One region of the Pseudomonas vanderleydeniana genome, then DNA from elsewhere that is predicted to be linked to it. Evidence: riboswitches for the same ligand, from Rfam matches in the RefSeq annotation. Region 1 holds a riboswitch; each other region holds the start of a gene.

Region 1 (10,037 bases):
TGGGGGCGGATGACTGGCGCGATGCCTTGTGGCATCCCGAGGCGGTGGAAGCGGCCAAGGCGGCCGGTTATCTGGTGGCGGTCTATGACAGTTACGGCAGTGCGCATCCGTCCAATCTGCGGGCGACCTGGGCCACGGCGCAGATGGGTGACGAACTGGCGGCGGCGGGCTATCGCGATAGCCGTGGCGAGAAGGTCAGGGGCTTCAATGGCCGTGGGGTCTACGTCAATTCGCGGGTCGTCGAGCCCTATGCGCAGCAGCGCATCAGTGCGGTCGCCCGCGCCGGGCGGCTGAACAGCTACTTCCTCGATGTCGATGCCGCCGGCCCCGAGTTCCGGGACTATACCCCCGGGCGGGAAACCAGCCAGCGCGAGGATGCCGAGGCGCGCTGGCGCCGGCTGCAGTTTCCGAGTCGCAAGCTGGAATTGGTGACGGGCAGCGAGGGTGGGGTGGCGTACTACGTGCCGGGCATTGCCTACAGCCATGGCATTGCTACCCAGCCGTTCGCCTGGATGGACCCGGATATCGGCAAGAACAAGCAATCACCGTTCTACCGCGGTGGCTACTGGCCTCCGGAAACCCCGGACCTGTATTTCAAACCGGTCCCGCTCAAGCCCGCCGTCGCGCGTTTCGTCACCTCGGCACAGTTTCGCCTGCCGTTGTACCAGATGGTTTTTCACGACAGCCTGGTCAGCACGCACCACTGGGAATACGGTTCGCTGAAGTTTTCCAGCGAACGGGAGAGCACGGCGTTGCTGCAGTTGCTGTACATGGTGCCGCCGCTGTATCACCTCAACGACCAGGTGCTGGCGCGCGACCTGCCGTTCATCCGGGCCTATGACCGGGTATTCCGGCCGCTGCACGAGCGCCTGTTCACCGAGCGGATGAGTGATTTCCAGGTGTTCTCGGCTGATCGCCAGGTGCAGCGCACCTCGTTCAGTGATGGCACACTGGTGACGGTGAATTTCGCCAGGAAACCTGCGCGTTCGCCGGAGGGCCGGCTGCTACCGGCGCGCTCGGCGCTGATATTGATGCCGGACCGGGCGCCGCAACTGATCGAGGTCGGCAAATTGTTCCTGCCGTCCGCGTGAGGCCTCAGGCCGTACGGTTTTTCGCCTCGATCCACTGGGCCATGTACTGGGTGCTTTTGTGATGGTGGTGACGCAGCATCGCCCCGGTGAAGTTGTCGCGGCGATGCTGTACCAGCTGCTCTCGGCATTGCTCGATCCGGGCCACCAGCGCCGGGCCGTGCAGGCGTCGATCGTAGCGCGCTGCCAGCAAGGCCTGGCCGGCGGCCTGGGCCCGGTGCCAGGCCGATGAGTCCTGGTAGAGCTGTACGGCGGCCCTGGCCAGGGCCTGGGCGCTGCTTTCCACGGCGCCGGGCCAAGGCAAGTCTCCGTGCATGGCTTCGGCGCCGATCGGCGTGGTGATGCTCGGTGTGCCACAGAGCATGGCATCGACGAGCTTGCCCTTGATGCCCGCGCCAAAGCGCAGGGGGGCCAGGCAGATCCGCGCGGCACTCATGACCTGCAAGGCATCTTCGGCCCAGTTCAGCACGTGGAAGCCCTGGGCCGGGTTGTGCAGTGCGGTGGCCTTGGGGGGCGTGTAGGCGCCGTAGATATGCAACTGCGCGCTGGGCAGTTGCTGGCGAATCATGGGCCAGAGGGTGGTTTTCATCCAGAGCACGGCGTCCCAGTTCGGAGCATGGCGGAAGTTGCCGATACTGAGAAAGTGCGCGCGTTGTTCGAAGGACCGAAAGGCGTCGGGAGCATCGAGCATCAGCGGGCACCAGTGCAGCAGGGCTGGTGGCAGGCAAAACTGCTCGGTCAGCAGGCCAATCTCGACATCGGAGATCATCAGGCTCAGGTCCGAGCGGTAGATCGCCGCGATCTCCCGCTGGGCCAGGTCGGTGGCGCTCATCTGCTGGAAGATCTGCGGCAGCTCGGGGGCAAACAGCTCGCTGAAGTCATCCGGGTCCGGATCGGCCTTCAGGCGCTCCTTGAGCTGTTGCTGGCGGGCATCGCGCAGGCTTTGCAGGTCGGAGGTCTCCAGTACGCGCAGGGCATCGGGGCAGTGTTTCTCGACCCGCCAGCCAAACTGTTCCTCCATCATGAAACGATCGAACAGCACTACATCCGGCTGCAACTGCGTGATGAAACTGTCGAAACTGCTGTTGTTGAGTTCGATGGCCTGCTCGTCGATCCCCAGGCTACGCAGGTCGGCCTTGTGTTCGCCAATGCTGGCGGGGCTGGCGAAGGTAATGTGCCAGCCGGCCTCGAGGAAACTTTCGAGGATCTGCATCATGTGCCCGCCAGCGGCCGAGGAACGGGGTTCGGGCCAGACATAACCGATAACCAGGACGGTGGTGGTGTCGTTGGCACTCATGGGCGGTGATTCCTTGAAACGGGCGGGGTGAAAAAGGCGCGCAATTAAACCACAGCCGCCGCCGAGATTGACCTGCCCCCGCGCACTGCGTAGCCTTGCAGGTTCGAGGTTCTTCGGCATCCGGCCGAAGCTAAGACGGGAACGCGGCAAGCCGCGGCTGCCCCCGCAACTGTGAGCGGTTTGAGCGTCTTGCCTGGCCACTGCCCCCCTGGGGTGGGAAGGCGCAAGACCCGGTGATCCGACCCTGGTCGACACCCGCCGCAAGCCAGGAGACCTGCCTCGTGACAGAATTTCACTTGAACCGGGCGGGGTGATCCGGTGGCGAATCTACCCGCGCCTGTTCCGGGCTGCGGTTTCTCGTCCCGCATGCCCGCTATTTTTGCCAAGGGGCATCCCGATGAAAACACTGGCCAAGCTTCCCGTCACCATCGTCACCGGCTTTCTCGGCTCGGGCAAGACCACCTTGCTGCGCCATATGCTGGACAACGCCCAGGGCCGCCGTATCGCGGTGATCGTCAACGAGTTCGGCGAACTCGGTATCGACGGTGAAATCCTCAAGCAGTGCTCCATCGGTTGCACCGAGGAAGAGGCGGTCGGCCGCGTTTTCGAACTGGCCAACGGCTGCCTGTGCTGCACCGTGCAGGAAGAGTTCTTCCCGGTGATGCGTGAGCTGGTGGCACGGCGCGGCGACCTGGACCATATCCTCATCGAAACCTCTGGCCTGGCACTGCCCAAGCCGCTGGTCCAGGCGTTCCAGTGGCCGGAAATCCGCAGCGCGTGCACCGTCGACGCGGTGATCACCGTGGTCGACAGTCCCGCAGTGGCGGCCGGTACCTTCGCCGCGTTCCCTGACCAGGTGGATGCCCAGCGCAAGCTCGACCCGAACCTGGACCATGAGTCGCCGCTGCACGAACTGTTCGCCGACCAGCTGTCGAGCGCTGACCTGGTCATTCTCAACAAGACCGACCTGATAGCGCCCGAGGACCTGGCCAAGGTGCGCCTGGAAGTGGCTGAAGAGCTGCCACCGGCAGTGAAAGTCATCGAGGCCAGCAGCGGTCGCCTGCCACTCGACGTACTGCTCGGCCTGGGTGCCGGCTCCGAAGAACATATCGACAGCCGTCACAGCCACCACGATCACCACCACGACGGCGATGATCACGACGATCATGACCACGATGCCTTCGATTCGATTTCCATCGACCTGCCGCAAGCCGACGAAAGCCTGCTGCTCGATGCCTTGACGCAACTGGTGGTCAAGCATGGCATCCTGCGGGTCAAGGGGTTCGCGGCGATCCCGAACAAGCCGATGCGCCTGCTGGTCCAGGGGGTCGGGACGCGTTTCGACAAGCACTTCGACCGTGCCTGGGGCGCTGACGAACCCCGTATCACCCGGTTGGTGCTGATCGGCCAGGAGCTGGATGCCGCGCTGCTCGAATCGACCCTGCGCGCCGCACTGACGGCCTGACCCCATGCACCTGCTCAGGACCCAGCCCGGCGGCTTCGTGTCGGATGACAACATTGCCGACCTGGGACAAACCCCCGCCGAACTGGTGATCCTGTGCAGCGGTGACTCCAGCCTGGCATTGCTCGCCGAAGCGGCGCAGCAGCTGCCGGACGACTATCCCAGCCTGCGTCTGGCCAACCCGATGCAGGTCCAGAACCATGCCTCGGTCGACCTCTATGTCGAGCAGGTGCTGCAACAGGCCAAGGTCATCCTGCTGTCGCTGCACGGCGGTATTGGCTATTGGCGCTATGGTATCGAACGCCTGGTGCAATTGGCCGAGCGCGGGGTGAAGCTGATCCTGGTGCCGGGCGATGATCGTCCCGATCCTGAGTTGAGCGCCCTGGGCAACGTCCCGGTCGCCGACGCCGAACGGCTCTGGCACTTCCTGCGCCAGGGCGGCCTGGGCAATGCCTTGCAGTTGTATCGCTGCCTGGCCAGTGGCTGGCTGGGCCGCGATTATTCCTGGCTGGAGCCGCGGGCGTTACCGCGCACGGCGATCTACCACCCGCGACGGGTCGATGCGCAACTGGCTGACTGGCAAGCCGACTGGCAGGCTGGGCAACCGGTAGCGGCGCTGCTGTTCTATCGTTCGCACCTGCAGGCGGCCAATACCGCCTTCGTCGATGTGTTCTGCCAGCGCCTGCAGGCGGCTGGGCTGAACCCTTTGCCGATCGCCGTGGCCAGCCTCAAGGAGCCTGCCTGCCTGGCAGTGGTCGAAGACTGGCTGGACGAAGTGTCGGCGGCGGTGATCCTCAATACCACCGGATTTGCCCAGTCGACCCCCGAAGCCCCGCACCTGCGGCCTTTCCGCCGTGATATCCCGGTGATCCAGGCGATCTGCGCCCAGGACAACGAACCTGGCTGGCAAGCCAGCGAGCAGGGCCTGGGCCCGCGGGACCTGGCGATGCATATCGCCTTGCCGGAACTGGACGGTCGGATCATCAGCCGGCCGATCAGCTTCAAGGACCTGGCCTGGCGCAGCGAGCGCAGCCAGAGCGACGTGGTCTGCTACCGTGCCCAGCCCGAACGGATGGACTTCGTCGCCGAGCTCGCGCGGCGTTGGGTGGACCTGGCACGGCTGGACAACGGCGACAAGCGTATCGCCCTGATCCTGGCCAACTATCCGACCCGTGACGGGCGGATCGGCAATGGCGTCGGCCTGGACACGCCAGCGGCGGCGCTGAACATCCTGCGTGCGCTGCAGCGCCAGGGCTATCCGGTCGATGATCTGCCCGAGAGCGGCACCGGTCTGATCCAGGCCTTGCTTGGCGGCGTCAGCAACGACCTCGACAGCCTCGACCTGCGGCCGTGCCAACAAAGCCTGGCGCTGGCCGAGTACCAGGCACTGTTCGAACAGCTGCCCGAGGCCAACCGCCAGGCGGTGCTGGCCCGCTGGGGTCGCGCGGAACACGACCCGATGTTCCGCGCTGGGCGGATGATGATTGCCGGCTTGCGCCTGGGCCTGACCTTCGTCGGTATCCAGCCGGCCCGGGGCTATCAGGTCGACCCGAGTGCGGTCTATCACGACCCGGACCTGGTGCCGCCGCATGGCTACCTGGCGTTCTACTTCTGGCTGCGTCATCGTTATGGTGCCCATGGCGTGATCCATGTCGGCAAGCACGGTAACCTGGAATGGTTGCCGGGCAAGGGCGTCGGGCTGTCACGCAACTGCTGGCCGGATGCGCTGCTGGGCCCATTGCCGAACATCTATCCCTTCATCGTCAACGACCCGGGCGAGGGCGCCCAGGCCAAGCGCCGGACCCAGGCGGTGATCATCGATCACCTGATGCCGCCATTGACCCGTGCCGAAACCTACGGCCCGCTACGCGACCTGGAGCTGCTGGCCGACGAATACTATGAAGCACAGTTGCTCGACCCGCGGCGAGCGCGGGAATTGCAACGCGATATTCTCAAACTGGTCCGTGAAACGCAGATCGACCGCGAACTGCAGTTGGATGCCGGGCTCGACAGCGACGCCGACGCGGCGATCTGGCTGCCACGGCTGGATACCTACCTCTGTGACCTGAAGGAGTCGCAGATTCGTGATGGCCTGCACGTGTTCGGTGAATCGCCGCAGGGACAGTTGCGGGTCGATACCTTGCTGGCGTTGTTGCGCATTCCCCGGGGTGACGGGCGAGGTGCCCAGTCGAGCCTGCTGCGGGCGCTGTCCAAGGCCTTCGAGCTGGGCTTCGATCCGCTCGACTGCGTTCTGGCCGAGCCCTGGACCGGCCACCGGCCGCAGGCCCTGGGCCTGCTCAGCGAGGCCAGCTGGCGCACGGCGGGCGATAGCCGCGAGCGCCTGGAGCTGTATGCCGCCCGGTTGATCGAGCAGGCCCTGGCGGGGCGCGCGGTACTGCCGGACAACGAGGCATGGGCCGATGTGCGCAGCATCATCGGCGGCCTGCTGGACTCGGTGGCCCCGCGGCTCGATGCCTGTGGCCCGGCGGAAATGCAGGGGCTGCTCGCGGCCCTCGACGGGCGCTTCGTCCCGGCAGGCCCAAGTGGCGCGCCGAGCCGTGGACGGCTGGACGTGCTGCCCACGGGGCGCAATTTCTTCTCGGTGGACGTGCGCAACCTGCCGACCACCACGGCCTGGCGCATCGGTTTCCAGTCGGCCAACCTGATCCTTGAACGGCATCTGCAGGATCATGGCGATCACCTGCGCCAACTCGGCCTGTCGGTCTGGGGCACGGCGACCATGCGCACCGGCGGTGACGATATCGCCCAGGCCATGGCCCTGATGGGGGTAAGGCCGGTCTGGGCCACGGGCAGCCAGCGGGTCGACGACTTCGAAATTCTGCCGCTGAGCCTGCTGGACCGGCCGCGGGTCGACGTGACCCTGCGCGTTTCAGGCTTTTTCCGTGATGCCTTCGCCAACCTGATCCGCCTGTTCGACGCCGCGGTGCAGGCGGTTGCCGCGCTGGACGAGCCCGAAGACATGAACCCGCTGGCGGCCCGGGTGCGTCAGGAGCGCGAACAGTTGCAGGCCAGCGGCCTGGATGCCGAGCAGGCCTCGCGCCAGGCCGGTTGGCGGATCTTCGGTGCCAAGCCGGGTGCCTATGGTGCCGGGGTCCAGAACGCCATCGACGGACGCCTGTGGCAAACCCGCGAGGACCTTGCCGAGGTCTACCTGAACTGGGGCGGCTATGCCTATGGCGGTTCCGATGAGGGGACCGCGGCCCGCGAACTGTTCGCCCGGCGTCTGAGCCAGGTCCAGGCCGTGTTGCAGAACCAGGACAACCGCGAGCACGACCTGCTCGATTCCAACGACTACTACCAGTTCCAGGGGGGCATGCTGGCAGCGGTGGAAAGCCTGCGCGGAGAAACCGCCGCCAGCTACCACGGTGATCATAGCCAGCCCGACCTGCCGAAGATCCGTACACTCAAGGAAGAGCTGAACCGGGTGATCCGTTCCCGGGCGGCCAATCCCAAGTGGATCGAGGGGGTCAAGCGCCACGGCTACAAGGGCGCCTTCGAGTTGGCGGCGACAGTCGACAACCTGTTCGCCTTCGACGCCACCAGCCAACTGATCGACGATCACCAGTACGCGCTGCTGGCCGATGCCTATCTGCTGGATGCCGACACCCGTGAATTTGTCCGCGAGCACAACCCCCATGCGCTGCGCGACATGACCGAGCGCCTGCTGGAAGCCCAGCAACGTGGGTTGTGGAGCGAACCGGGGGAGTACCGCGAGGCGCTGGAAAACCTGCTGCTGGATATTGAAGAAGATTCCTGAGGTCTATGCACCATGAATGATACCCCGCATTTCCCGCTGTCGGCGGTAGTCGGTGCCGAGGCGCTGAAACTGGCGCTGTGCCTGACCGCGATCGACCCGAAGATCGGCGGTGTGCTGATCGAGGGGCCGCGTGGCATGGCCAAGTCCACCCTGGCCCGCGGCCTGGCCGACCTGTTGGCCAGCGGGCAATTTGTCACCTTGCCGCTGGGTGCCACCGAAGAGCGTCTGGTCGGTACGCTCGACCTGGATGCCGCCCTCGGTGAAGGGCGGGCGCAGTTCTCGCCCGGCGTGCTGGCCAAGGCGGACGGCGGTGTTTTGTATGTCGACGAAGTGAACCTGCTGGCTGACCATCTGGTGGATCTGCTGCTCGATGTCGCAGCCAGCGGCACCAACCTGGTCGAGCGCGATGGCATTTCCCATCGGCATGCGGCGCGTTTCGTGCTGATAGGGACGATGAACCCCGAGGAAGGTGAGCTGCGACCGCAGTTGCTCGATCGCTTCGGCCTGAATGTCGCCCTGAGCGGCCAGCCGCAGCCGGCCGAGCGCACGCAGATCATCCGTCGGCGGCTGGATTTCGACAGCGATCCGCAGGCCTTCCGTGCGCAGTGGGCGCAACCGCAGCAAGCCTTGCGTGAGCGTTGCGAACAGGCCCGGGCGTTGTTGCCAGGTATCGACCTGGATGAGCGGGCGATGACGGCGATCAGCGAGCGCTGTTTTGCCGCTGGCGTCGATGGCCTGCGGGCCGACCTGGTCTGGCTGCGGGCTGCCCGTGCCCATGCGGCCTGGCGCGGCGTGCGGGAGATTGCCGACGAGGACATCGAGGCGGTCGCCGAATTTGCCCTGCGACACCGGCGCCGGGAACACTCGTCAGCCACGTCGGCGCCTCGGCCGGCTGCGGCGCCCGAGCCTCAACCCAGTCCGACCCCGCAGACGGAGCAGGGGCAGGGACAATGGGGCGAACTGCCAGCCAGGGCCCTGGCGGTGGGCGCTCGCCGGGAAATTCCGAGCTGGCCAAAAAAGCCCTAGGCATTCGTCCCCGAGTCAAGCCGGGGGCGAATGCCAAAGCCGGTTCGGGTGCGGTCCCCAAGGGGCGCCAGGGTGTGGCCCGGGCGGCGGCCAGCGGCACGATCAATTGGGTCGAAACCTTGTTGGGTGGCCGGCCCCAGGCCCGCCGGGACCTGCGCTTTCGGCTGCGTAGCAGTACGCGTCATGAGTTATGGCTGGTGATTGTCGATGCTTCGGCCTCTACCCGCCGGCATCAGGCGCTGAGTGACGCCAAGGGGCTGCTGGCGCAGTTGTTTGACGATGCCTACCGCGAGCGTGCGCGCCTGGCATTGTTGACGGCCAGTGGCAGTCGGCCGCAATGGCAGGTCCAGGGGCTGAAAGCCTCCAGTAGCCTGGCGGGATGGTTGGAAGGGCTGGGGGCCGGAGGTGGCACGCCATTGCTGGCCGCTCTGCAGGAGGCCGGACGCTGGTTGGCTGTCCGGCAGAAGCGTTTTGCCGACGAGCAGCAGCGCGTATTGATTCTTACCGATGGACGACTGAAGGCCTGGGCGCCATTGGTGCCGCTTGCTTGTCCTGCCTTATTGGTCGACCTGGAAAAAGGTCCGATCCGTTTGGGGCGGGCGCAACAATTGGCCAATGAACTCGGGGCCGAGTATCGGCATATCGAAGGCCTTTAACTTCAGTTACAACTTTTGCGTCTGTTCGTTAGTGTTCGCGAGCAAGCCGCGCTTCTACAGTTACAGTTTTGTACAAGTACCCAATGTAGGGTACCTATTCTGTAGGCGCAGGGCTTGCCCGCGAAGCTTCTTGCTTTAAAGACCGAGAATCAGGCCGAGAAAGTCCAGGGCTGCAAGTCGTAGCCCTTCTTGCTCAATTCGGCACGAGCCTGTTCCAGAACGGATTTTAACTGCGCCAGGTTCGAGTAGTCACTGCAGGAGATCTGCCGGCGGTCGATGCTGTTGTTGGTGCGATCGACTACGGTCAGGCTCAGGTCGCCTTTGTCTTGTGCGGTCCAGGCCACGCATTGGAAGGGTTTGAATGCGTTGCCGGCCATCAGGAGTGCTTCGTTGAAACGGAGCGGGGCGTTCATGGGGTCTTCTCTCAAGTATGCCCAAACAATGTTGTATGCCGTCGGCTGGGCGCACCGTCGCGGCGGGTCTCACTTGTACTGATGTCCGCTGGGGGGCATCGGGTCACATGGGAAATAAAGTTTTTTCAGTTTTTTTCATCGACTTCGAAAAAACCTCGGTGAGTGGACGACGAATAGGGAAATAGGTTCCCCGTTATGTAGGTGATGCCCAACCGGCTGTCGCCTTTATGATCAAACGGTACAAGTTCGCGTCAAGTTCTTGCTAGTGTTACAGCCAGGTCTGCCAAATGACTGTTTCTAATAAAATTTTATAATTC
Region 2 (10,037 bases), 290 kb from region 1:
TCAATACCGCACCGGCCTGGGAGCCGATCGCGGTGCCGGCACGCACGCTGCCGGTCAGGGTCACGGCGGCGATACGCGGGTCGGCGATGGCTTTGGAGACGCCGTCGGGGGTGACGTTGATCACCTCGAAGACACCTTCCGGGAAGCCGGCGCGCTTGAACGCGTCGAGCAGCAGGTAGGCGCTGCCCATCACGTTCGGGGCATGCTTGAGCACGTAGGTGTTACCGGCCAACAGGGTCGGAACCGTGCCGCGCAGTACCTGCCAGACCGGAAAGTTCCACGGCATGACGGCCAGGATCGCACCCAGTGGGCGGTACTCGATACGCGCGCTGCCGTTGTTCACCAGGGTCGGCTCAGGTGCGAGCATGGCCGGGCCCTGTTCGGCGTACCACTCGCAGAGCTGGGCGCATTTCTCGACTTCGCCACGGGCCTGGGTGATCGGCTTGCCCATTTCCAGGCTGATCATTTCGGCCATCTGGCTGGCGCCGTCACGCAGGGCCTTGGCCAGGGCGATCATCCGTTGCGCGCGCTGGGCGACACTGGTGCGGCGCCAGCCGGCATAGGCCTTGGCGGAGCGGGCCAGTGCTGCGTCGAGCTGTTCGGCAGACTCGTAGGCATAGTGGCCGATCTGCTCGCCATTGAAGGGGTTGATCGAAATAGCGTGGGTCTGGTTCGACACAGTAGTCATGGCACCGTCCTGCTGGGTGGGTTATGGAGCCAGATTACGGCGCTGTTGTTTTTATGGAAACTGAATAATACTGAGCCATTCATTCACGATTGGAGAATGACGTGGATCTGGTCCAGCTGGAAATCTTCAAGGCCGTTGCCGAGCAGGGCAGCATCAGTGCTGCTGCGCAACTCATTCACCGGGTGCCGTCGAACCTGACCACCCGCATCAAGCAATTGGAGCAGGATCTCGGGGTGGAGCTGTTCATCCGCGAGAAGAGCCGACTGCGCCTCTCCCCGGCAGGGTGGAGCTTCCTGGACTACGCCCGGCGCATCCTCGACCTGGTGGCCGAAGCCCGCCTGACCGTCTCCGGGGAAGAGCCCCAGGGCCCGTTCGCCCTCGGTTCGCTGGAGAGCACGGCGGCCGTGCGCATCCCGGCTGTGCTGGCGGCCTACAACCAGCAATACGCCAAGGTCGAGCTGGATCTGTCCACCGGTCCCTCCGGGACCATGATCGAAGGGGTACTGTCCGGGCGACTGGTGGCGGCGTTCGTCGACGGCCCGATCCTGCATCCGACCCTGGAAGGCGTGCCGGTGTTCGATGAGGAGATGGTGATCATCGCACCGCTGCAGCATGCGCCGATCACCCGCGGTGCCGATGTGAACGGCGAGAGCATCTATGCGTTCCGGGCCAACTGCTCGTACCGCCACCACTTCGAAAGCTGGTTCAGTCACGATGCGGCGGTGCCCGGCAAGATCTTCGAGATGGAGTCGTACCACGGCATGCTGGCCTGCGTCAGCGCCGGTGCCGGACTGGCGATGATGCCGCGCAGCATGCTCGAGAGCATGCCGGGCTGCAGCACCGTCAGCGTCTGGCCGATGTCGCCGGATTTCCGTTACCTGCAGACCTGGCTGATCTGGCGTCGCGGTACGGTGTCGCAGAACCTGTCGGTGTTCGTGCAACTGCTCGAAGACCAGGTTCAGGCGAACCGCAGCCCCGCAGAGTGACGGCCTGATCACCATCCCCTTATGCTTGACGTTTGCCGAGTGCCGACAGGAGCGCGCATGACCCTCAGCTTTGTGAAGATGCATGCCCATGGCGACGATTTTGTCATCATCGACCGCCGTGGCCAAACTGATCCGATCACCAGTGCGGTGGCTCGGCGCCTGGGCGACCGCAATCGCGGCATAGGTTTCAATCAACTGGCGGTGGTGCTCGACTGTGAGGATGCAGCCGCCCGCGTGGTGTTCTGGAACCCCGATGGTTCACCCCTCGACACCTGCGGCAGCGCCACCCGGGGCGTGGCCGATACGCTGATGCGCGAGGCCGGCAGCTCGTCGGTGGTGCTCAGGAGCAATCGTGGACTGCTGACCTGCGTGCGCGAGGAGGGTGGGGCTATCTCGGTGGACATGGGCAAACCATCGCTGGACTGGCAGAGCGTTCCTCTGGCCGAGGCGATGGACACCCTGAACCTGCCTATCGCCGGCAGCCCGGTGGCCTGCAGCATGGGCAATCCTCATTGCACCTTCTTCGTCGACGATCTTTCAGTTATCGATGTGGCCGAGTGGGGGCCGAGGATCGAAACCGATCCGTTGTTTCCGAAAAAGACCAACGTGCATTTTGTCCAGGTCATCGACCGCAGTCATATCCGCCTGCGCATCTGGGAGCGTGGTGGCGGCATCGCCCAGGGCTCGGGTTCGTGCTGCTGTGGCGCGGTGGTCGGCGGCATTCGCCGTGGCCTGCTGGACGAGCGCGTCCAGGTGCAGTGCGACGGTGGCACGGTCAGCGTGCAGTGGGATGGCAGTGGCGGGGTGATCTTGAGTGGGCGGGTGGAGACCGTTCTGCAAGGGACTGTTGCGCAATACTGACTGCCGGGTCCGGCGCCATAGCGGCAGCCGGACCGTTTCAGCGGCGGATCAGAACGGCTTGGTCGGCAGGTACTTGCCGTCCAGGGTGATCACGGCGCGCGAGCCGCCTTCCGGATCCTCGACTTTCTTGATGTCCAGCTTGAAGTTGATGGCGCTGATGATGCCGTCACCGAACTTCTCGTGGACCAGTGCCTTCAGCGTGGTGCCGTAGACCTGCAGCATCTCGTAGAAACGGTAGATGGTCGGGTCGGTCGGCACGCGATTCTCGATGCTGCCGCGCAGCGGAATGCTCTGCAGCAGCAGGACAGCGTCGGCGTCCAGGCCCAGCTTGTCGGCCACCACCTGGGCAGCAGCAAGCGGCAGGGCATGCTGGCCGAGCAACGCGGCCGTGACGAAGGCTTCGGACAGGCCGGTGCCCTCGGTGATCTGGGCGAACGAGAGGTCCTTGCGGGCCTTGGCCAGGAGAATGACTTCGCTCAGGGCAAGACGGGCGTTCTGACTGATTTGCGACTGGATCATGGTGTTGTCTCCTTGGTTGAAAAAAGTATTCGGTGATTGCGGTTCAATGGGAAACGGCGCGGGCATCCGGGTGGTCCACCAGCGACACGAACCGGCCGCTGCTGCCATCGAACGCGTCGATCCGGCCGCTCTCGATGTCGTAGACCCAGCCATGCAGGGTCACGCGACCTTCCTGGAGGGCCAGGCGTACCGAGGGGTGCGTCTGGATATTGGCCAGTTGGGCGATCACGTTTTCACGGACCATCGCATCGACCTTGGCCGGTTGGTCGGCATGCTGGCGGGCTTCGTTGACCACCCGTGCCGAGTCGGCGTAGCGCAACCAGCCGGCCACGGCGGGCATGTGGTCCAGGCATTTGCAGGTGGCGATGGCGGTCATGGCGCCGCAATCGGAGTGCCCGCAGATGACGATGTCCGACACCTGCAGGGCGGCGACGGCGTATTCCACCGAGGCCGACACACCGCCTGGTTCGGGGCCGTAGGACGGTACGATGTTGCCGGCGTTGCGAATGACGAACAGGTCGCCCGGTTCGCGTTGCGTGACCAGCTCGGGGACCAGGCGGCTGTCGGAGCAGGAGATGAACAGCGCCCGCGGGCTCTGCTGGTTGGCCAGGTCCTTGAACAGCTTGATGCGTTCGGGAAAGGCGTCACGCTGAAATTTCAGAAAACCTTCGATGATGTCTTTCATGGCTGATTCCTCTGGTTCGCATTGCGATGGAGCAGAGGTTACGCAGCGCATGACATAAGATAAAAGTCTCATTTATGATGGAGTGCATCAGATAATCTTATGGAGTGAGGCGATGCTTGCCCGGCACATCCAGTACTTTCTCGCCGTGGCGCAACACGGCAGTTTCACCCGGGCGGCAGCGGCCCTGTACGTATCCCAGCCCGCGTTGTCGCAGCAGGTGCGGCAACTGGAGGATGGCCTGGGTGTGCAATTGTTCGACCGCTCCGGACGTTCCACGCGGCTGACCGATAGCGGCGAGGTGTACCTGCGCTACGCCCGCCGGGCCCAGCAGGAGCTGGAAGAGGCCAGGCGTGCCCTGCATGATGTGGGTGACCTGAGCCGAGGGTCACTGCGGGTGGCGGTGACGCCGACGTTCACCACCTACCTGGTTGGGCCATTGGTCGAGGCCTTCCACCAGCGCTATCCGAACATCACCCTGAACATGCGCGAGATCGCCCAGGAGTCCATGGAGGAACAGTTGCTGGCCGATCAACTGGAGGTGGGTATCGCCTTTGAGGAAGTGCATGCCCAGGATATCGAGGCCGAGCCGCTGCTGGTTGAAACGCTGGCCCTGGTGGTCAACGCCAGACACCCGCTGGCCGGGCAGCGCACCCTGGGGCTGGAGGCGCTGAGTGCCGAATCGCTGGTGCTGCTCAGTGCCGAGTTCGCGACCCGTGAGCAGATCGATCGTTATTGCCATCAGCACGGCATTCATCCGCGTGTACAGATGGAGGCCAACGCCATTGGTGCGGTGATCGAGATGGTGCGTCGGACCGGGCTGTCGACCTTGCTGCCTGCGGCCATTACCCTGGCGCACCCGGATCTGGTGGCGATCGAACTGCAGCCGCTGCGCCTGCAGCGCACGGCGGTACTCATGCAGCGCAAGGGTGGCTACCAGAGTGCGGCGGCACGTGCCTTCATCGAAGTGGCCCGGGAGGTCGCCGATCGGCTGGCAAGTTGAACGGTTCTGGACAGAAGGCGGGAAGGCTGGTCCCATACAGCGTTTTTCATCCAGAGATAGCCTGCCATGTCAGAAACCATCGACGAATCGTTCTACGACCGTGCGGACGAGCACATCAACCTGTCCAACGAACAGCTCAAGCAGGTCGAGAACTTCGGCAAGGTCAATGCTTCGATGATGTTCGGCACCACCCGATTCAATGCCTGGGTCAGTGCGCGCGGTTTCAAGTCCGGCGAAGAAATGGCCCAGGCGCGTGAGGCGATGCTGAAGTATTTCTGTGATCAGTATCGGCTGATGCTCGAGGACAACCTTGACGATCACATCAAGAACTTCGACCTGTACATGGGGGCGAAGCAGGACTGATTCAGCGTACCGGTTTCCGATCGTTCCCACGCCCCGCATCAGATCGCTCCCACGCTCCTCATCAGATCGTTCCCACGCTCTGCGTGGGAATGCAGCACGTGACGCTCTGCGTCACCAGGGCGGACGCTGAGCGTCCTCGGAGGCATTCCCACGCGGAGCGTGGGAACGATCGTTGTTCCAGCTAGCGCCCGCGAGTCATTTTCAGAGCCAGCGCCAGTCGCTCCCAGGCCTATGCCGAAACCGGCAACCTCTCGATGGGCGCCACCGCCGAGCACTTGCTGTGGGCTCCCAGCACCGGGCAGCGGACTTCCGATCGCTCCCACGCTCCGCATCAGATCGTTCCCACGCTCTGCGTGGGAATGCAGCACGTGACGCTTAGCGTCACCAGGGCGGACGCTGAGCGTCCTCGGAGACATTCCCACGCGGAGCGTGGGAACGATCATTGTCAGCGCCAGTCGCTACTTCTGTAGACGACTGCTGGTATGTCATTTAGTCAGGTGCAAGCGGGCAACGCTGTCGCTGCCAGCAGCGAGTCCACGATCGCCCGCGACAACTCCAGCGATTGCAGCATCCCTCTGAACAACTCACGGTCAATGCCGTCGAGGTGCGGGCCGATTTCGTCGGCGTTCAATTCGGCGCTTTTGAGCAGGTCCGATACCCGGGCCAAGGCGACCTTGGCGGTGACGCCGGGTTGAATGGCAAAGAGCGCGGGCTTGCCGGCGGAGTCGCTGGTGATGTTGAAGGCAGTTGTGGCGAAGGCATCGAGTGGCTCGGGCGGCGGTGGCTCCGAGTTGATCTGGTCCAGGGCGCTGTACATGGCGTTGCGCAGGAAGTCGCTCTTTTCAGTGGGACTCGAAGTGCGGCAGGGCGGTGGGTCTGGGGTGATTTTCTTGGTCATCGCTCAATCCTTGTTTCAGAGCAACTGAGAATGCCCGCCATCTTTCGTGTCCAAGCGAAAGGGTGGCGAACCGTACGCAGGTTGGACAACCGGGGAAACAAGAACCCGGCACACCCATCACAGGTGTCCCGCGCACAGCTCGCCATAAAGCGAGCACAAGAATACCGCGAACGCGGCGATGTGCGCTTGTTTCCAAATTCGGGTGTCCAAGCCCGGTTGCTGAATTGGCAGCAACACGGAAAGATTAGGCGTCGAGGAGCGCTGAATCAACGGGAAATATGTAGGAAAAATCCTTTAGATGGCTGCAATTATTCTCGAACGAGTCGAGAAATTGGCGTTTCAGAAAGCGCCGAGATGGGTTTTCAGAAAATGAGAGCTGTTCTTGATGCGTTCCCAATTGCGAGCCGATGCTCTACCATGCCGACCGCCGGTTTCCACTCGGAAATAATAGGGAATCCCGGGCCGCCGATCATGGCGGACCAAACGGAACTGCCCCCGCAACTGTAGGTGCCGAGCCCACTCCAACGATGCCACTGGATCCCTGCGATTCGGGAAGGCCGGAGGCGGGCCAGGACGCACCAGTCAGGAGACCTGCCGGCCTACATTCACCAACCGGCGGGGTGTCCGGGATGGCCATCTCCCCTGTAAAGGGCTACGCCTGGCATCACGCCAGGGTGGCGATGCCTGTCCATGCGTCCACTTCGTGTACTGCCCGACAGGAGATCGCCCACCATGCTGCCTCGCTTCGCCACCTTGCTCGCCGGCCTCAGCCTCACCGGCCTGGCCCAGGCCGCTGCCACCCAGTACCCGCTGACCGTGGAAAACTGTGGCCTGCCGCAGACCTTCGCCCAGGCGCCCGAGCGTGCGGTCACCATCGGCCAGGCCGGCACCGAAATGCTTTATGCGCTGGGCCTGGGTGACAAGCTGGTCGGCACCTCGCTGTGGTTCAACAACGTGTTGCCCGAGTTCCAGGCGCAGAACGACAAGGTCGAGCGCCTGGCCGACAACGACCCGAGCTTCGAGGCCGTGGTGGGCAAGCGGCCGCAACTGGTGGCGGTACAGTTCGAATGGATGGTCGGGCCGCAGGGCTCGGTCGGTACCCGTGAGCAATTCAGCGAACTGAAGATCCCGACCTATCTGCTGCCTTCGGACTGCGAAGGCAAGGACAACCTGGTCGGCGCCGATGGCACCCGGTTGCAGCCGTTCAAGGTCGACAGCATCTACAAGAGCATCAGCCAGTTGGCGACGATTTTCGACGTGCAGGATCGTGGTGTCGCGCTCAATGCCGACCTGCAGGCCCGCCTGGACAAGGCGAAGAGGCAGCTGGCCGGCAAGGATCTGTCCGGCACCAGTGCGCTGTTCTGGTTCTCCAGTGCCGACCTGGCGACCGATCCCTACGTGGCTGGTCGCCAGGGCGTGGCCGATTTCATGCTGCAGACCCTGGGTGTGCGCAACGTCGTCGAGTCCCATGAGGAGTGGCCGACCGTGGGGTGGGAAACCCTGGCCAAGGCCAATCCGACCTGGCTGATCATCGCCCGGATGGACCGTCGTCGCTTCCCGGCGGACGACTACCGCAAGAAACTCGAATTCCTGCGCAATGATCCGGTGGCCAGGAACATGGATGCGGTGAAGAACAACCGCATTGTGATCCTCGATGCGGATGCCATGCAGGCCGGCATCCGCCTGTTCCGCGGGCTGGAAACCCTGTCCACGGCCATCGCCACGGGTAAGGCGCCAGAGTGAAGAGCCGCCTGCTGCCCTACAGCCTCTTGGCGCTGGTCGCCTTGTTCGCGGCCTTGCTGGCGGGGATTGCCATCGGTGAGACCAGCCTGTCGCCACGCCTGATCTACCAGGTACTGGCCAACCAGCTGTGGCAGGCCGGTTATCCGGTCGAGCCGATCGATGCGGGCATCATCTGGAACTACCGCCTGACCCGCACCCTGGTCGCAGCGGCCTGCGGCGCGGGGCTGGCGACCTGTGGCGTGGTTCTCCAGGCGCTGTTGCGCAACCCCCTGGCCGAACCGTACCTGCTCGGCCTTTCGGCGGGCGCCTCCAGCGGAGCGGTGGCGGTGGGGCTGCTGGGCCTGGGTGGCGCAGCGTTATCGCTGTCCGGCGGCGCCTTCATCGGGGCCTTGTGCGCCTTTGTCCTGGTTCTGCTGCTATCGCGCGCGGCCGGGGCGAGCAGCAACAATGCCCAGGTGATCCTGGCCGGTATCGCCGGATCGCAACTGTTCAATGCGCTGACGGCCTTCCTGGTAACCAAGTCGGCCACCGCCGAGCAGGCCCGCGGCATCCTGTTCTGGCTGCTGGGCAATCTCAGCGGCGTGCGTTGGCCATCGGTGTGGCTGGCCGTCCCGGTGGCGTTGGCCGGGCTGCTGGTCTGCCTGTGGCATCGGCGCGCGCTGGATGCCTTTACCTTTGGTGCCGACTCGGCGGCCTCGCTGGGCATCCCGGTGCGGCGCACCCAGTTGCTGTTGATCACTGGCGTGTCGCTGGTGACGGCGGTGATGGTGTCCATCGTGGGAGCCATCGGTTTTGTCGGGCTGGTCATTCCACATGCCTTGCGCCTGCTGCTGGGGCCCGGTCACGCTCGGCTGTTGCCGGCCAGTGCGCTGGGTGGTGCACTTTTCCTGGTGCTGGCTGACATCTGCTCGCGCATCCTGATTCCGGGGCAGGTGATTCCGGTCGGCGTGGTCACCGCACTGATCGGCGCCCCGGTGTTCGCCCTGATCCTGATCAGCCGCAGGAGGCATTCATGACGGTCATGACCCGCACGAACATGGCTCCGCTGTCCTGTCTTGGCCTGGGACTGCGCCTGGGCAGCAGTGAGGTATTGCGGGATATCGAACTGACGGTTTTCCCTGGCGAGACGCTGGGTATCGTGGGGCCCAACGGTTCGGGCAAGTCGAGCCTGCTCAAGCTGCTGGCGGGTTTGCGCACGCCCAGCCTGGGCAGTGTTCATCTGTTGGGCGAGCCCATGGCGCGGTTGTCCCGACGACGCGTTGCACAGGTGCTCGCGCTGGTCGAACAGCAGGCCGATACAGGGGAGGCGATCAGTGTCTTCGAAGCCGTGGCCCTCGGGCGCACGCCGTGGTTGTCAGCCCTGGCGCCATTCGGGGCGCAGGATCGCGCCATCGTCGAGCAGGCCCTGGCCGATGCCGATGCGCTGCACCTGCGCAAGCGTCTGTGGCATGAGCTTTCCGGTGGCGAGCGCCAGCGTGTGCATATCGCCCGGGCCCTGGCACAGCGCCCGCAGGTGCTGCTGCTCGACGAACCCACCAACCACCTGGATATCCAGCACCAATTGAGCCTGTTGCGTCAGGTGCAGGCCTTGCCGGTGACCACCCTGGTGGCGTTGCACGACCTCAACCAGGCGCTGACCTGCGATCGTCTGGCGATCCTCGACCGGGGCTGCCTGGTGGCCCTGGGCAAGCCCTACGACGTACTGACCCCCGAGCGCCTGCTGGAAACGTTCGGTGTCCACGCGCATTACCTCATCGACCCGTTTGATGGGGCGCGAATTCTGCGTTTTCGCGGCCACGCCTGACGCGAGGGTGACTGCGCAGGATGTTGTACCGCGCAGATCCTTTTTCCAGATGACAAAACCGCCGGCCATTGTGTGGCCAGCGGTTTGCTCGGATCAGCGCAAGCGGTATCACGCCATCAATGGGCAGAGGCCTTGCGCCATGCGCTCATGATGGTTGCCAACACGATCAGCGCGGCACCGCCGGCCATGCGCAGCGAAGGTTGTTCGCTGAACAGCCACCAGGCACAGGCGATCGCATACACCGGCTCCAGCGCGATGATCATGCCGGCGGTGCGGGCCTGCAGACCCTCCAGGCTCTTCACGAACAGGAACTGCGACAGTCCGGTGCAGAAAATACCCAGTACTGCGAGGTTGACCCAGTCGTCAGTGCGCAGGCTGGTGTTCGCCAGGTGACTGAAGGCGAAGGGCGCCACCAGTGCCGCGACCACGAAGTTCTGCCAGAACGAGGTCTGCATGGCGTTCATGCCGCTGGTGTTGCGACGGTTGGCGA
Region 3 (10,037 bases), 1.8 Mb from region 1:
TACCTGAATGCCAAGCGCGTGCTGCCGGCCGAACACCTGGCGCGAAATCCCTAACCCTCCGGCAGATTGCGCGAGGTTGTCATGACCGCTCGCACCCTGAAGCTCGACGATGCCCTCTACAGTTATCTGCTGGAGGTGTCCCTGCGCGAGACGCCGCTGTTGCGGCGCCTGCGCGAGGAAACCCAGGCGTTGCCCATGGCGCGCTGGCAGGTGGCCCCCGAGCAGGGCCAGTTCCTCGCCCTGCTGGTCAGCCTGACCGGCGCCCGGCGCGTGCTCGAGGTCGGCACCTTCACCGGCTACAGCGCCTTGTGCATGGCTTCGGCGCTGCCGGCCGAGGGCTCGCTGCTGTGCTGTGACATCCCTGGCGACTACAACGCCACGGCCCTGCGCTACTGGCGCGAGGCTGGATTGGCCGAGCGCATCGAGTTGCGCCTGGCGCCAGCCCTCGACACCCTGGCCGAGCTGGAGCGTCAGGGGCAGGGCGGATCCTTCGACCTGGTGTTCATCGATGCCGACAAGGCCAATTATCCGCATTACCTGGAGAGTGCCCTGCGCCTGCTGCGTACCGGTGGCCTGGCGATTTTCGACAATACCCTGTGGAGTGGACGGGTGTTGGAAGTGGCAGCGCAAAGCGAGGACACCCGGGCCATCCAGGCCCTGAACCGGGCCTTGAAGGATGACGCGCGGGTCGACCTGTCACTGCTGCCCGTGGGCGACGGCCTGACGCTTTGCCGCAAGCGCTAGCGCTTGGTTGGTGACACACGCCAGACCTTGTTGCCGACGTCGTCCGCCACCAGCAGGTCGCCCTGGCGATCGATCACCACGCCTACCGGTCGGCCCATGGCATTTTCATCCTTGTCGAGAAAACCGCTCAGTACGTCCACCGGTTGGCCGCTCGGCTTGCCGTCGGCGAACGGCACGAAGATCACCTTGTAGCCGCTGTGGGGCTTGCGGTTCCACGAGCCGTGCTGGCCGATGAAGGCACCCTGGGTGAACGGCGTCGGCAACCGGCTGCCCTGGGCGAACGTCAACCCGAGGGAGGCGGTATGCGGGCCGACGGCGTAGTCGGGGGCGATGGCCTTGGCGACCATCGCCGGATCCGCCGGCGACACCCGGACATCCACATGCTGCCCGTAGTAGCTGTAGGGCCAGCCATAGAAGGCGCCGTCCTTCACCGAGGTGATGTAGTCCGGCACCAGGTCGCTGCCGATCTCGTCGCGTTCGTTGACCGCTGTCCACAGCGCCCCGCTCTGCGGCTCCCAGGCCAGGCCATTGGGGTTGCGCAGGCCGGAGGCGAAGATCCGGTGCTTGCCGCTCGCCGGGTCGACCTCCCAGATCGCCGCGCGGCCCTCTTCCTTGTCCAGGCCATTTTCGCCGACGTTGCTGTTGGAGCCGACGGTGACGTAGAGCTTGCGACCATCGCGGCTGGCGATCACGTTCTTGGTCCAGTGATGGTTGAGGGTGCCGCCGGGCAGGTCGACGACCTTCTGCGGTGCAGTACCGATGGTGATGTCGCCTTCCTCGTAGTGGAAGCGCAGCAGGGCGTCGGTGTCGGCCACGTACAGGTCATTGCCGACCAGCGCCATGCCGAACGGGGAATTGAGGCCTTCGATGAACGTCGTGCGGGTTTCCGCGACCCCGTCGTGATTGGCGTCGCGCAGCAGGGTGATGCGATTGGCGCTGGGCACGCCGGCGCCGGCGCGGCTCATCACCTTGCTGGCGATCCAGCCGCGAATGCCCTGGCTGTCATCGGGCTTGGGCGGCGCATTGGTTTCGGCAACCAGCACATCGCCGTTGGGCAGGACGTACAGCCAGCGCGGGTGGTCCAGCTTCTCGGCAAACGCGTTGACCTGGGTGCCGGTGGCCGCCATGGGCCGGGTGCCGTCAGGCCAGCCGATGGCCGGGGCGATGTTCATCGTCGGGAGCAGGGTCTTGTTCGGTTCCGGGAGCTTCGGCGAGGGACCGGTGCCTTCGGCCACCGACAGGGTTGAGCTCTCGCCACAGGCAGCCAATCCGCTGGCGAGCAGAATGATCAGGGCGTATTTCTGCTGGAACATGCTGAATCTCCGTCAGTGCATGTGTGTCCAGCAGTAGAGAGGTCGATTCGGTGCAGGTTCAATCCTGATGTCAGGCAGTCAACCCCAGTGCCAGGATTCCGGTCATGTGGGCGGCGATTTTGTATACGGCCGGGCTGGCTTGGGACGAGACTTTGGTACACAGATGCAGCTGGGGGAGGGCTGGGAGCTCTCCGCTGTCGAGAATGCGCAGATCGCAGGGGACGCTACCGGTTGGCAGGACCCCGATGGCCTTGCCGGCGGCGATGGCGGCCTTCAGTGGGATGAGGTCGTGGGCGGTACAGAGGATACTGAAGTGCCTGCCCTGATCCTCCAGGGCCTTTTGTGCCGCCCGGCGAATGGCGCTGCCCGGAGCGGGCAGCGCCAGGGCAACGTTGTTGTCTAGGTGTAGTCGTGAATCGCGGGTCGACACCCAGCTCATGGGAATCTTGCCGATAGCCTGCTCGCCGTTCGGTTCGCTCCGCAGAAGGACGGCGATATCCAGCAGATGGCAGTCGACCATGTTCGATAAATTTTCGCTGCCGTCGCTCAGAAATGAGTACTGGGCATTGAATGAGTCGATGCTGTCGAGCATTTTCTCGATGAGCTGCTGATCATGCAGTTCGGGCAGGCCGATCCTGACGCGCAGCGGTATGTGCTCGTTGGCCACCGAGCTGATCAGCTCGTCATTGAGTTCGAGTATCTTCAAGGCGTACTCATGGACCTTCAGTCCGGCTGGTGTCAGGCGTATCTCTTTTCCTCGTTCCACTAATTGCCGGTCGGTGAGTCGCTCCAGTTTCTTTATCTGCAGGCTAATGGCCGATTGTGTGCGAAAAAGCTTCTTGGCGGCCTGGGTAAAGCCTCGGGTATCGCTGACGCATACCAGCGCCCTGAGCAGATCCATATCGATATTGATGAATTTCATCACGAGAGGTTTTCAGTGGATGAGAGGTTATCCTTCGCCACTCTTTTCCGATTGTCAGTGCTCGTTTGCCGGCATTCGTGTCGGGATATTCCTTTTCAGGCGCGCGTAGATCCCTGCTGTTTCGTTTGGCCGGAAGACAGGGAGCTGGCGGTGATGGCCAGCAATATGATTGTCATGCCTGATAGCTGGGTGGTCGTGAGCACTTCGTCGAGTAAGGACCAGGACAGCGCTGTAGCAACCACCGGCTGCAAGAGCAGTATCAACGAGCTGAACGAGGCCGCGAGTCTTTTCAGGGCCAGGGTCACTAGCAACTGTCCGAACACCTGACCACACAGTGCCAGGGCCAGCAGCAGCGCCCAAGTCGAGAGCTCATGGGGGAGCGGAGCGCCTGACATGATGAACAGCGGAAATAGCAGCAGGCTGCAGCCGGTCGTGATCAGCAGCATGATCGAGGTCGGCGTGCACTCGTATTGCCTGACTTTCTTGATGCTCACTATATAGGCTGCGTAAAAGAATGCGGCCAGCAGAGCAAGGGCTTCTCCCGCATGATCACGGCTTATGGGTTTTTCTTTGATGCACAGCACGTACAGGCCGGTGATGGCTAGCAACAGGCACAGCAATTCGATTTTCCTGGGTTTGTCGATAATACCGACCGTACCCATCAGTACGACAAAAAACGGTGCGCAATTGGTCAGCAGGCTAGCGATAGCGACATCGGTATATCTGATCGCCAGATGCATCACCGCCAGGTCGGCGCTAAAGAGCACTATTGCCAGCAGGGTCAGACTGTAGAAACGCCCGGTTCTGGGGAGGCGCGACAGTTGTGTGGGTGCCAGTGCACAGAACAGCAACATGAATGGGACTGCCAGCAGGACCCGATAGAACGCCGAAACCTCGGCTTCAAAGGGCAATGTCTTGACGATGACCGGTGCGACACCCAGCAGCGCGGCACCGCCCAGCAGTGACAGGATCGGAACGACTTCAGGCATGGCTGAGTCCTCATGCTGGCGCTCTTGTTTCTTTACTGTCGGGATACGTTATTCCCACGCGGACCATCGCGAGAAATGAGTTTTCCTCGCAGGCCCCATTTCGCCGGTTAATACCCCTGGCCATCGGGTACAGACGGTCGGCTTCAATTGACGCTCCACCCCCAACCCTCTAACCTTCGCGGTTTGTTTCAGGTGCTCTGTGACCTGGCGTCGACAGAGTGAAACAGGGAAGCCGGTGAGCCCTCAGGCAGGTGCGATCCCGGCACTGCCCCCGCAACGGTAAATGAGTCAAGGCTGCGCTTTTCGCCACTGTGCCGATGGCATGGGAAGGTGCGCGGTCCCGCGTTCGCGCCGCTCATGAGTCCGGAGACCGGCCTGATCCATTCCACAGCATCACGGTGGGCGATGCTGGACGGCCTTGGCCGTGCCTCCGTCTGCCCGCCGTTTGCCTTATCCAGCCCCAACGGAGAGCTGCCATGAACGAGTCCCCCGAACGCGACGAACGCCACCTGGCCCGCATGCAGCGCAAGAAGGCGGTGATCGACGAGCGTATCGCCAATGCCCCGAACGAATGCGGCCTGTTGCTGGTGCTGACCGGCAACGGCAAGGGCAAGAGCAGCTCGGCCTTCGGCATGCTCGCCCGGGCCATGGGCCACGGTATGCAGTGCGGCGTGGTGCAGTTCATCAAGGGCCGCAACAGTACCGGCGAGGAGCTGTTTTTCCGCCGCTTCCCCGAGCAGGTGCGTTTCCATGTGATGGGCGAGGGCTTTACCTGGGAGACCCAGGACCGCCAGCGTGACATCGCCGCCGCCGAAGCCGCCTGGGCGGTGTCCCGGGAAATGCTCGCCAATCCGGAGATCGGGCTGGTAGTGCTCGACGAGCTGAACATCGCCCTCAAGCACGGCTATCTGGATCTGGACCAGGTGCTGAGTGACCTGCAGGCCCGTCCGCCGATGCAGCATGTGCTGGTGACCGGTCGTGGCGCCAAGCCGGAGCTGATCGACCTGGCCGATACCGTCACCGAGATGGGCTTGCTCAAGCATGCGTTCCAGGCCGGGATCAAGGCACAGAAAGGCATCGAGCTATGAGTCAGGCGCGTCATTGCCCGGCGGTGCTGATTGCCGCGCCGGCTTCCGGCCAGGGCAAGACCACGGTGACGGCAGCCCTGGCGCGCCTGCACCGTAACCAGGGGCGCACGGTCCGGGTGTTCAAGTGTGGCCCGGACTTCCTCGACCCGATGATTCACGAACGCGCCAGTGGCGCGCCGGTGTACCAGCTCGACCTGTGGATGGTCGGTGCCGAGGAAAGCCGCCGGCTGCTCTGGGAAGCGGCGGGCGAGGCCGACCTGATCCTGATCGAAGGCGTCATGGGGCTGTTCGACGGGACGCCGTCGAGTGCCGACCTGGCGCGGCATTTCGGCGTGCCGGTATTGGCGGTGATCGACGGTACGGCCATGGCCCAGACCTTCGGTGCCCTGGCCCTGGGACTGGCGCGCTACCAGCCGGACCTGCCGTTTGCCGGGGTGCTGGCGAACCGGGTCGGTACCGTGCGCCATGCGCAATTGCTCGAAGGCAGCCTGACCGAAGGCCTGCGCTGGTACGGCGCGCTCTCCCGCGAAACCGGGATCGAGCTGCCGAGCCGCCACCTTGGGCTGGTCCAGGCCAGCGAGCTGAATGACCTCGATCGGCGCCTCGATGTCGCTGCCGAGGCCCTGGGGGCCAGTTGCGAAGTCGCGCTGCCGCCGCCAGTCGAATTTGCGGCACCGCCCTCTGCCAGCGTCGAACCGCTGTTGGCCGGCGTGCGTATCGCCGTCGCCCACGATGAGGCCTTTGCCTTCATCTACGGTGCCAACCTGGATCTGCTGCGGGCGCTGGGCGCCGAGCTGCATTTCTTCTCGCCGATCCACGACAGCGCGTTACCCGAGGTCGACAGCCTGTACCTGCCGGGTGGCTACCCGGAGCTGCACCACCTGGCGCTGGCGCAGAACCAGCCGATGCTGGCGGCGATCCGAGCGCACCACGCCGCGGGCAAGCCGCTGCTCGCCGAATGTGGCGGCATGCTCTACCTGCTCGAAGCGTTGACCGATGTCGACGGCCAGCGCGCCGAACTGCTCGGGCTGCTGGCGGGCGAGGCGGTGATGCAGAAGCGCCTGGCCGCGCTGGCCCTGCAGGCCGTGGAGTTGCCGGAAGGATCGCTGCGCGGCCATACGTATCACCATTCGTTGACCAGCACCGATCTGACGCCGATTGCCCGTGGGCAGAGCCCCAATGGTGGCCGAGGCGCCGAGGCGGTCTATCGTCAGGGGCGTACGACCGCTTCCTATGTGCATTTCTATTTTCCGTCCAATCCCCAGGCAGTTGCTGCGCTGTTGGCGCCGCAACTGCGGGATTGCACGCCTGATCATGCCAGGGCCGGCACTTTCGAAGTGGGCGCAGGCACTGCGTAGAGGCAATGACAGACAAGGTTTTTTCCCTAGAGGAACGCGAGGCCGTCTACCGGGCCATCGCCGAGCGGCGTGACATGCGCCATTTTGCCGGGGGCGCGGTGGCGCCAGAATTGCTGGCGCGGTTGCTGGAGGCGGCGCACCAGGCGCCCAGCGTCGGGCTGATGCAGCCCTGGCGGTTCATCCGGATCAGCGACCGTGCCCTGCGCGGGCGGATCCGGCAGTTGGTGGAAGAGGAGCGGGTGCGGACCGCCGAGGCCCTGGGCGAGCGCTCCGACGAATTCATGAAGTTGAAGGTCGAGGGCATCAATGATTGCGCCGAGGTGCTGGTGGCGGCGCTGATGGACGGGCGCGAGCGGCATATCTTCGGTCGCCGGACGTTGCCGGAGATGGACATGGCGTCGCTGTCCTGCGCGATCCAGAACCTCTGGCTGGCCTCCAGGGCCGAGGGGCTGGGCATGGGGTGGGTGTCGTTGTTCGAGCCGCAGGCGCTGGCCGACCTGCTGGGGCTGCCGGTGGGCGCCAAGCCGCTGGCCGTGCTGTGCCTGGGGCCGGTCAAGGAGTTCTACCCGGCACCCATGCTGGTACTGGAAGGCTGGGCGCAACCGCGTCCGTTGAATGAGTTGTTATATGAGAACTATTGGGGAGTGAGTCAATGAGTGTGGCGTTGTTGAGTGTCGCCGGGGTTGCGCTGGATGCGCTGCTGGGCGAACCCAGGCGCTGGCATCCGCTGGTGGCGTTCGGCCGCCTGGCCGATCGCATCGAACAACGTTTCAACTCCGGCGGCCGGGGCTGGCGCAGTCATGGCGTGACCGCCTGGGTGCTGGCGGTGGTGCCGCTGACGCTATTGGCCACGGCGCTGTCGTGGGCGCCCTATGTCGGCTGGGTCGTCGAGATCCTGTTCCTCTACTGTGCCCTCGGCATGCGCAGCCTGGGCGAGCACGTGGCTCCGGTGGCCCAGGCGCTGCGCAGTGGCGACCTGGAACTGGCGCGTCAGCGGGTGGGCTACCTGGTCAGCCGCCAGACCTCGGAGCTGGATGAGGCTGCGGTGGCTCGTGCGGCGACCGAGTCGGTGCTGGAGAACGGCAGCGATGCGATCTTCGCCGCGCTGTTCTGGTTTGCCGTCGCCGGTGTGCCTGGCGTGGTGCTGTACCGGCTGAGCAATACCCTCGACGCGATGTGGGGCTATCGTAACGAGCGCTTCGAGCGTTTCGGCTGGGCGGCGGCCAGGATCGACGATCTGCTCAACTATATCCCCGCCCGATTGGTGGCCTTGACCTACGCTCTGCTGGGCAAGACCCGGCTGGCGCTCAAGTGCTGGCGTACCCAGGGGCCGACCTGGGACAGCCCGAATGCCGGGCCGGTGATGGCCGCTGGCGCCGGGGCCCTAGGGGTCGAGCTGGGCGGCGCGGCGATCTACCATGGCGAGCTGCACCAGCGTCCGCAGTTGGGCGAGGGGCCGGTGGCCGATGCCGACGCGATCGATCGCGGCTGGCAATTGGTCCAGCGCGGGGTGTGGCTGTGGTTGCTGATTCTCTGTCTGGGAGCTGAGTTTTATGCTTGAGCACGGCGGGCGGTTGCGCAAGGCGGTGGAGCAATACGGGATTGCCGAGGCGGATTGGCTGGACCTGTCCAGCGGTCTCGCGCCCTGGCCCTGGCCGATTCCGGCGATTCCCGAGCGTGCCTGGGCGCGCCTGCCGGAAACCGACGATGGCCTGGAGCAGGCCGCCAGCGCCTACTACGGTGCACCGCTGGCCTTGCCGGTGCCCGGTTCCCAGGCCGCGATCCAGGCCCTGCCGCAACTGCGCCGGACCGGCAAGGTCGGCGTGCTTTCGCCCTGTTATGCCGAACATGCCGAAGCCTGGCGTCGCAATGGCTACATCGTGCGCGAAGTGCTGGAGCATGAGATCGACTTCTTTCTCGACAGCCTCGACGTACTGGTCGTGGTCAACCCGAACAACCCCACGGGCCTGCGGCTTTCAGCCGAACAGTTGCTGGAGTGGCATGCCCGGCTGGCCCAGCGTGGGGGGTGGCTGGTGGTCGATGAAGCGTTCATGGACAACACGCCGCAACAGAGCCTGGCGGCGTACACCCACAAGGTCGGTTTGATCGTGTTGCGTTCGTTCGGCAAGTTCTTCGGTCTGGCCGGTGTGCGCCTGGGATTCGTCCTGGCTGAGCGCAAGCTGCTCAAGCTGCTGGCCGAGCAGGTCGGACCCTGGGCCGTGGCCGGCCCGACGCGGGTGCTGGGGCAGGTGTGCCTGGCCGACCGTGATGGCCACGCCCGGCAGCGGCAGCGCACGGAGCAGGCCAGCCAGCGCCTGGTGGCCCTGCTGAGCGAACAGGGCTTCGCCCCGCAGGGCGGCTGTGCGTTGTTCCAGTGGTTGATCACCACCCGCGCCGAACACCTGCATGAATTCATGGCGCAACGCGGGATCCTGCTGCGCCTGTTCGTCCAGAACAGCAGCCTGCGTTTTGGCCTGCCACCCGACGAGGCTGGCTGGTTGCGTCTGGAGCAGGCATTCAAGGCCTATAACGAGGAGCACCCATGAGCACCCTGATGGTCCAGGGCACCACTTCGGACGCCGGCAAGAGTACGCTGGTGACAGCCCTGTGCCGCTGGCTGACCCGCCAGGGCGTTGGCGTCGTGCCGTTCAAGCCGCAGAACATGGCGCTCAACAGCGCCGTGACCGCCGACGGTGGCGAGATCGGCCGGGCCCAGGCGGTCCAGGCCCAGGCCGCGGGCCTGCAGCCGCATACCGACATGAACCCGGTGCTGCTCAAGCCCAACAGCGACACCGGGGTCCAGGTGATCGTCCATGGCCGTGCCGTGACCACCATGAACGCCGTCGCCTATCACGACTACAAGGCCATCGCCATGCAGGCGGTGCTGGCTTCGCACCAACGGCTGAGCCGCGATTACCCGGTGGTGATGGTCGAAGGTGCCGGTTCACCGGCGGAGATCAACCTGCGCGCCGGCGACATCGCCAACATGGGCTTCGCCGAGGCGGTGGACTGTCCGGTGCTGCTGATCGCGGACATCAACCGCGGCGGCGTGTTCGCTCATCTGGTGGGTACCCTGGAACTGCTGTCGCCGAGCGAGCAGGCGCGGGTCAAGGGTTTCATCATCAACCGTTTTCGCGGCGACATCGCCTTGTTGCAACCGGGGCTCGACTGGCTGGAGGCGCGCACCGGCAAACCGGTGATCGGCGTGTTGCCCTATGTCATGGATCTGCACCTGGAAGCCGAGGATGGCCTGGACCGGCGCCAGGTCGACAAACTCGACCAGGTGCTGAAAGTGGTGGTGCCGGTGCTGCCGCGCATCAGCAACCACACCGATTTCGATCCGCTGCGCCTGCATCCCCAGGTCGACCTGCAGTTCGTCGGCCCCGGCGAGGCGATTCCGCCGGCGGACCTGATCATCCTGCCCGGCTCGAAAAGCGTGCGCAGCGATCTCGCCTACCTGCGCCAGAACGGCTGGGAAACCGCAATCAATCGGCACCTGCGCTACGGCGGCAAGCTGCTGGGCATCTGTGGTGGCCTGCAAATGCTCGGCGACCAGGTGCATGATCCGTTGGGTCTGGAAGGGCCGGCGGGTTCCAGTGCCGGTCTTGGCCTGCTGGCGTTCA

Evidence for each region. A riboswitch is a leader RNA that binds a small molecule or an ion and turns the genes downstream of it on or off. The one in region 1 is predicted to bind cobalamin.
Region 2: another riboswitch for cobalamin. It lies ahead of HU752_RS18730 (ABC transporter substrate-binding protein); the one in region 1 lies ahead of cobW (cobalamin biosynthesis protein CobW).
Region 3: another riboswitch for cobalamin. It lies ahead of cobO (cob(I)yrinic acid a,c-diamide adenosyltransferase); the one in region 1 lies ahead of cobW (cobalamin biosynthesis protein CobW).

What each region holds. Positions count from the first base shown of each region.
Region 1 is NZ_CP077093.1:3,925,689-3,935,725, reverse strand. It holds gene HU752_RS17695 (glycoside hydrolase) at 1-1,091, shown strand, start outside; gene HU752_RS17690 (glycosyltransferase) at 1,096-2,385, opposite strand; cobalamin riboswitch at 2,475-2,681, shown strand; gene cobW (cobalamin biosynthesis protein CobW) at 2,783-3,850, shown strand; gene cobN (cobaltochelatase subunit CobN) at 3,855-7,625, shown strand; gene HU752_RS17675 (magnesium chelatase ATPase subunit I) at 7,638-8,651, shown strand; gene HU752_RS17670 (vWA domain-containing protein) at 8,726-9,307, shown strand; gene HU752_RS17665 (hypothetical protein) at 9,457-9,720, opposite strand.
Region 2 is NZ_CP077093.1:4,211,700-4,221,736, reverse strand. It holds gene HU752_RS18770 (aldehyde dehydrogenase family protein) at 1-688, opposite strand, end outside; gene ptrR (putrescine utilization regulator PtrR) at 790-1,674, shown strand; gene dapF (diaminopimelate epimerase) at 1,732-2,535, shown strand; gene cynS (cyanase) at 2,584-3,054, opposite strand; gene HU752_RS18750 (carbonic anhydrase) at 3,098-3,739, opposite strand; gene cynR (transcriptional regulator CynR) at 3,852-4,739, shown strand; gene HU752_RS18740 (DUF3144 domain-containing protein) at 4,806-5,102, shown strand; gene HU752_RS18735 (DUF6124 family protein) at 5,596-6,000, opposite strand; cobalamin riboswitch at 6,412-6,613, shown strand; gene HU752_RS18730 (ABC transporter substrate-binding protein) at 6,733-7,743, shown strand; gene HU752_RS18725 (FecCD family ABC transporter permease) at 7,740-8,759, shown strand; gene HU752_RS18720 (ABC transporter ATP-binding protein) at 8,756-9,547, shown strand; gene HU752_RS18715 (DMT family transporter) at 9,664-10,037, opposite strand, start outside.
Region 3 is NZ_CP077093.1:5,718,307-5,728,343, reverse strand. It holds gene HU752_RS25695 (C40 family peptidase) at 1-54, shown strand, start outside; gene HU752_RS25690 (class I SAM-dependent methyltransferase) at 82-744, shown strand; gene HU752_RS25685 (PQQ-dependent sugar dehydrogenase) at 741-2,057, opposite strand; gene HU752_RS25680 (LysR family transcriptional regulator) at 2,128-2,979, opposite strand; gene HU752_RS25675 (DMT family transporter) at 3,075-3,968, opposite strand; cobalamin riboswitch at 4,142-4,361, shown strand; gene cobO (cob(I)yrinic acid a,c-diamide adenosyltransferase) at 4,445-5,056, shown strand; gene HU752_RS25665 (cobyrinic acid a,c-diamide synthase CobB) at 5,053-6,414, shown strand; gene bluB (5,6-dimethylbenzimidazole synthase) at 6,420-7,070, shown strand; gene cbiB (adenosylcobinamide-phosphate synthase CbiB) at 7,067-7,975, shown strand; gene cobD (threonine-phosphate decarboxylase CobD) at 7,968-8,960, shown strand; gene HU752_RS25645 (cobyric acid synthase) at 8,957-10,037, shown strand, end outside.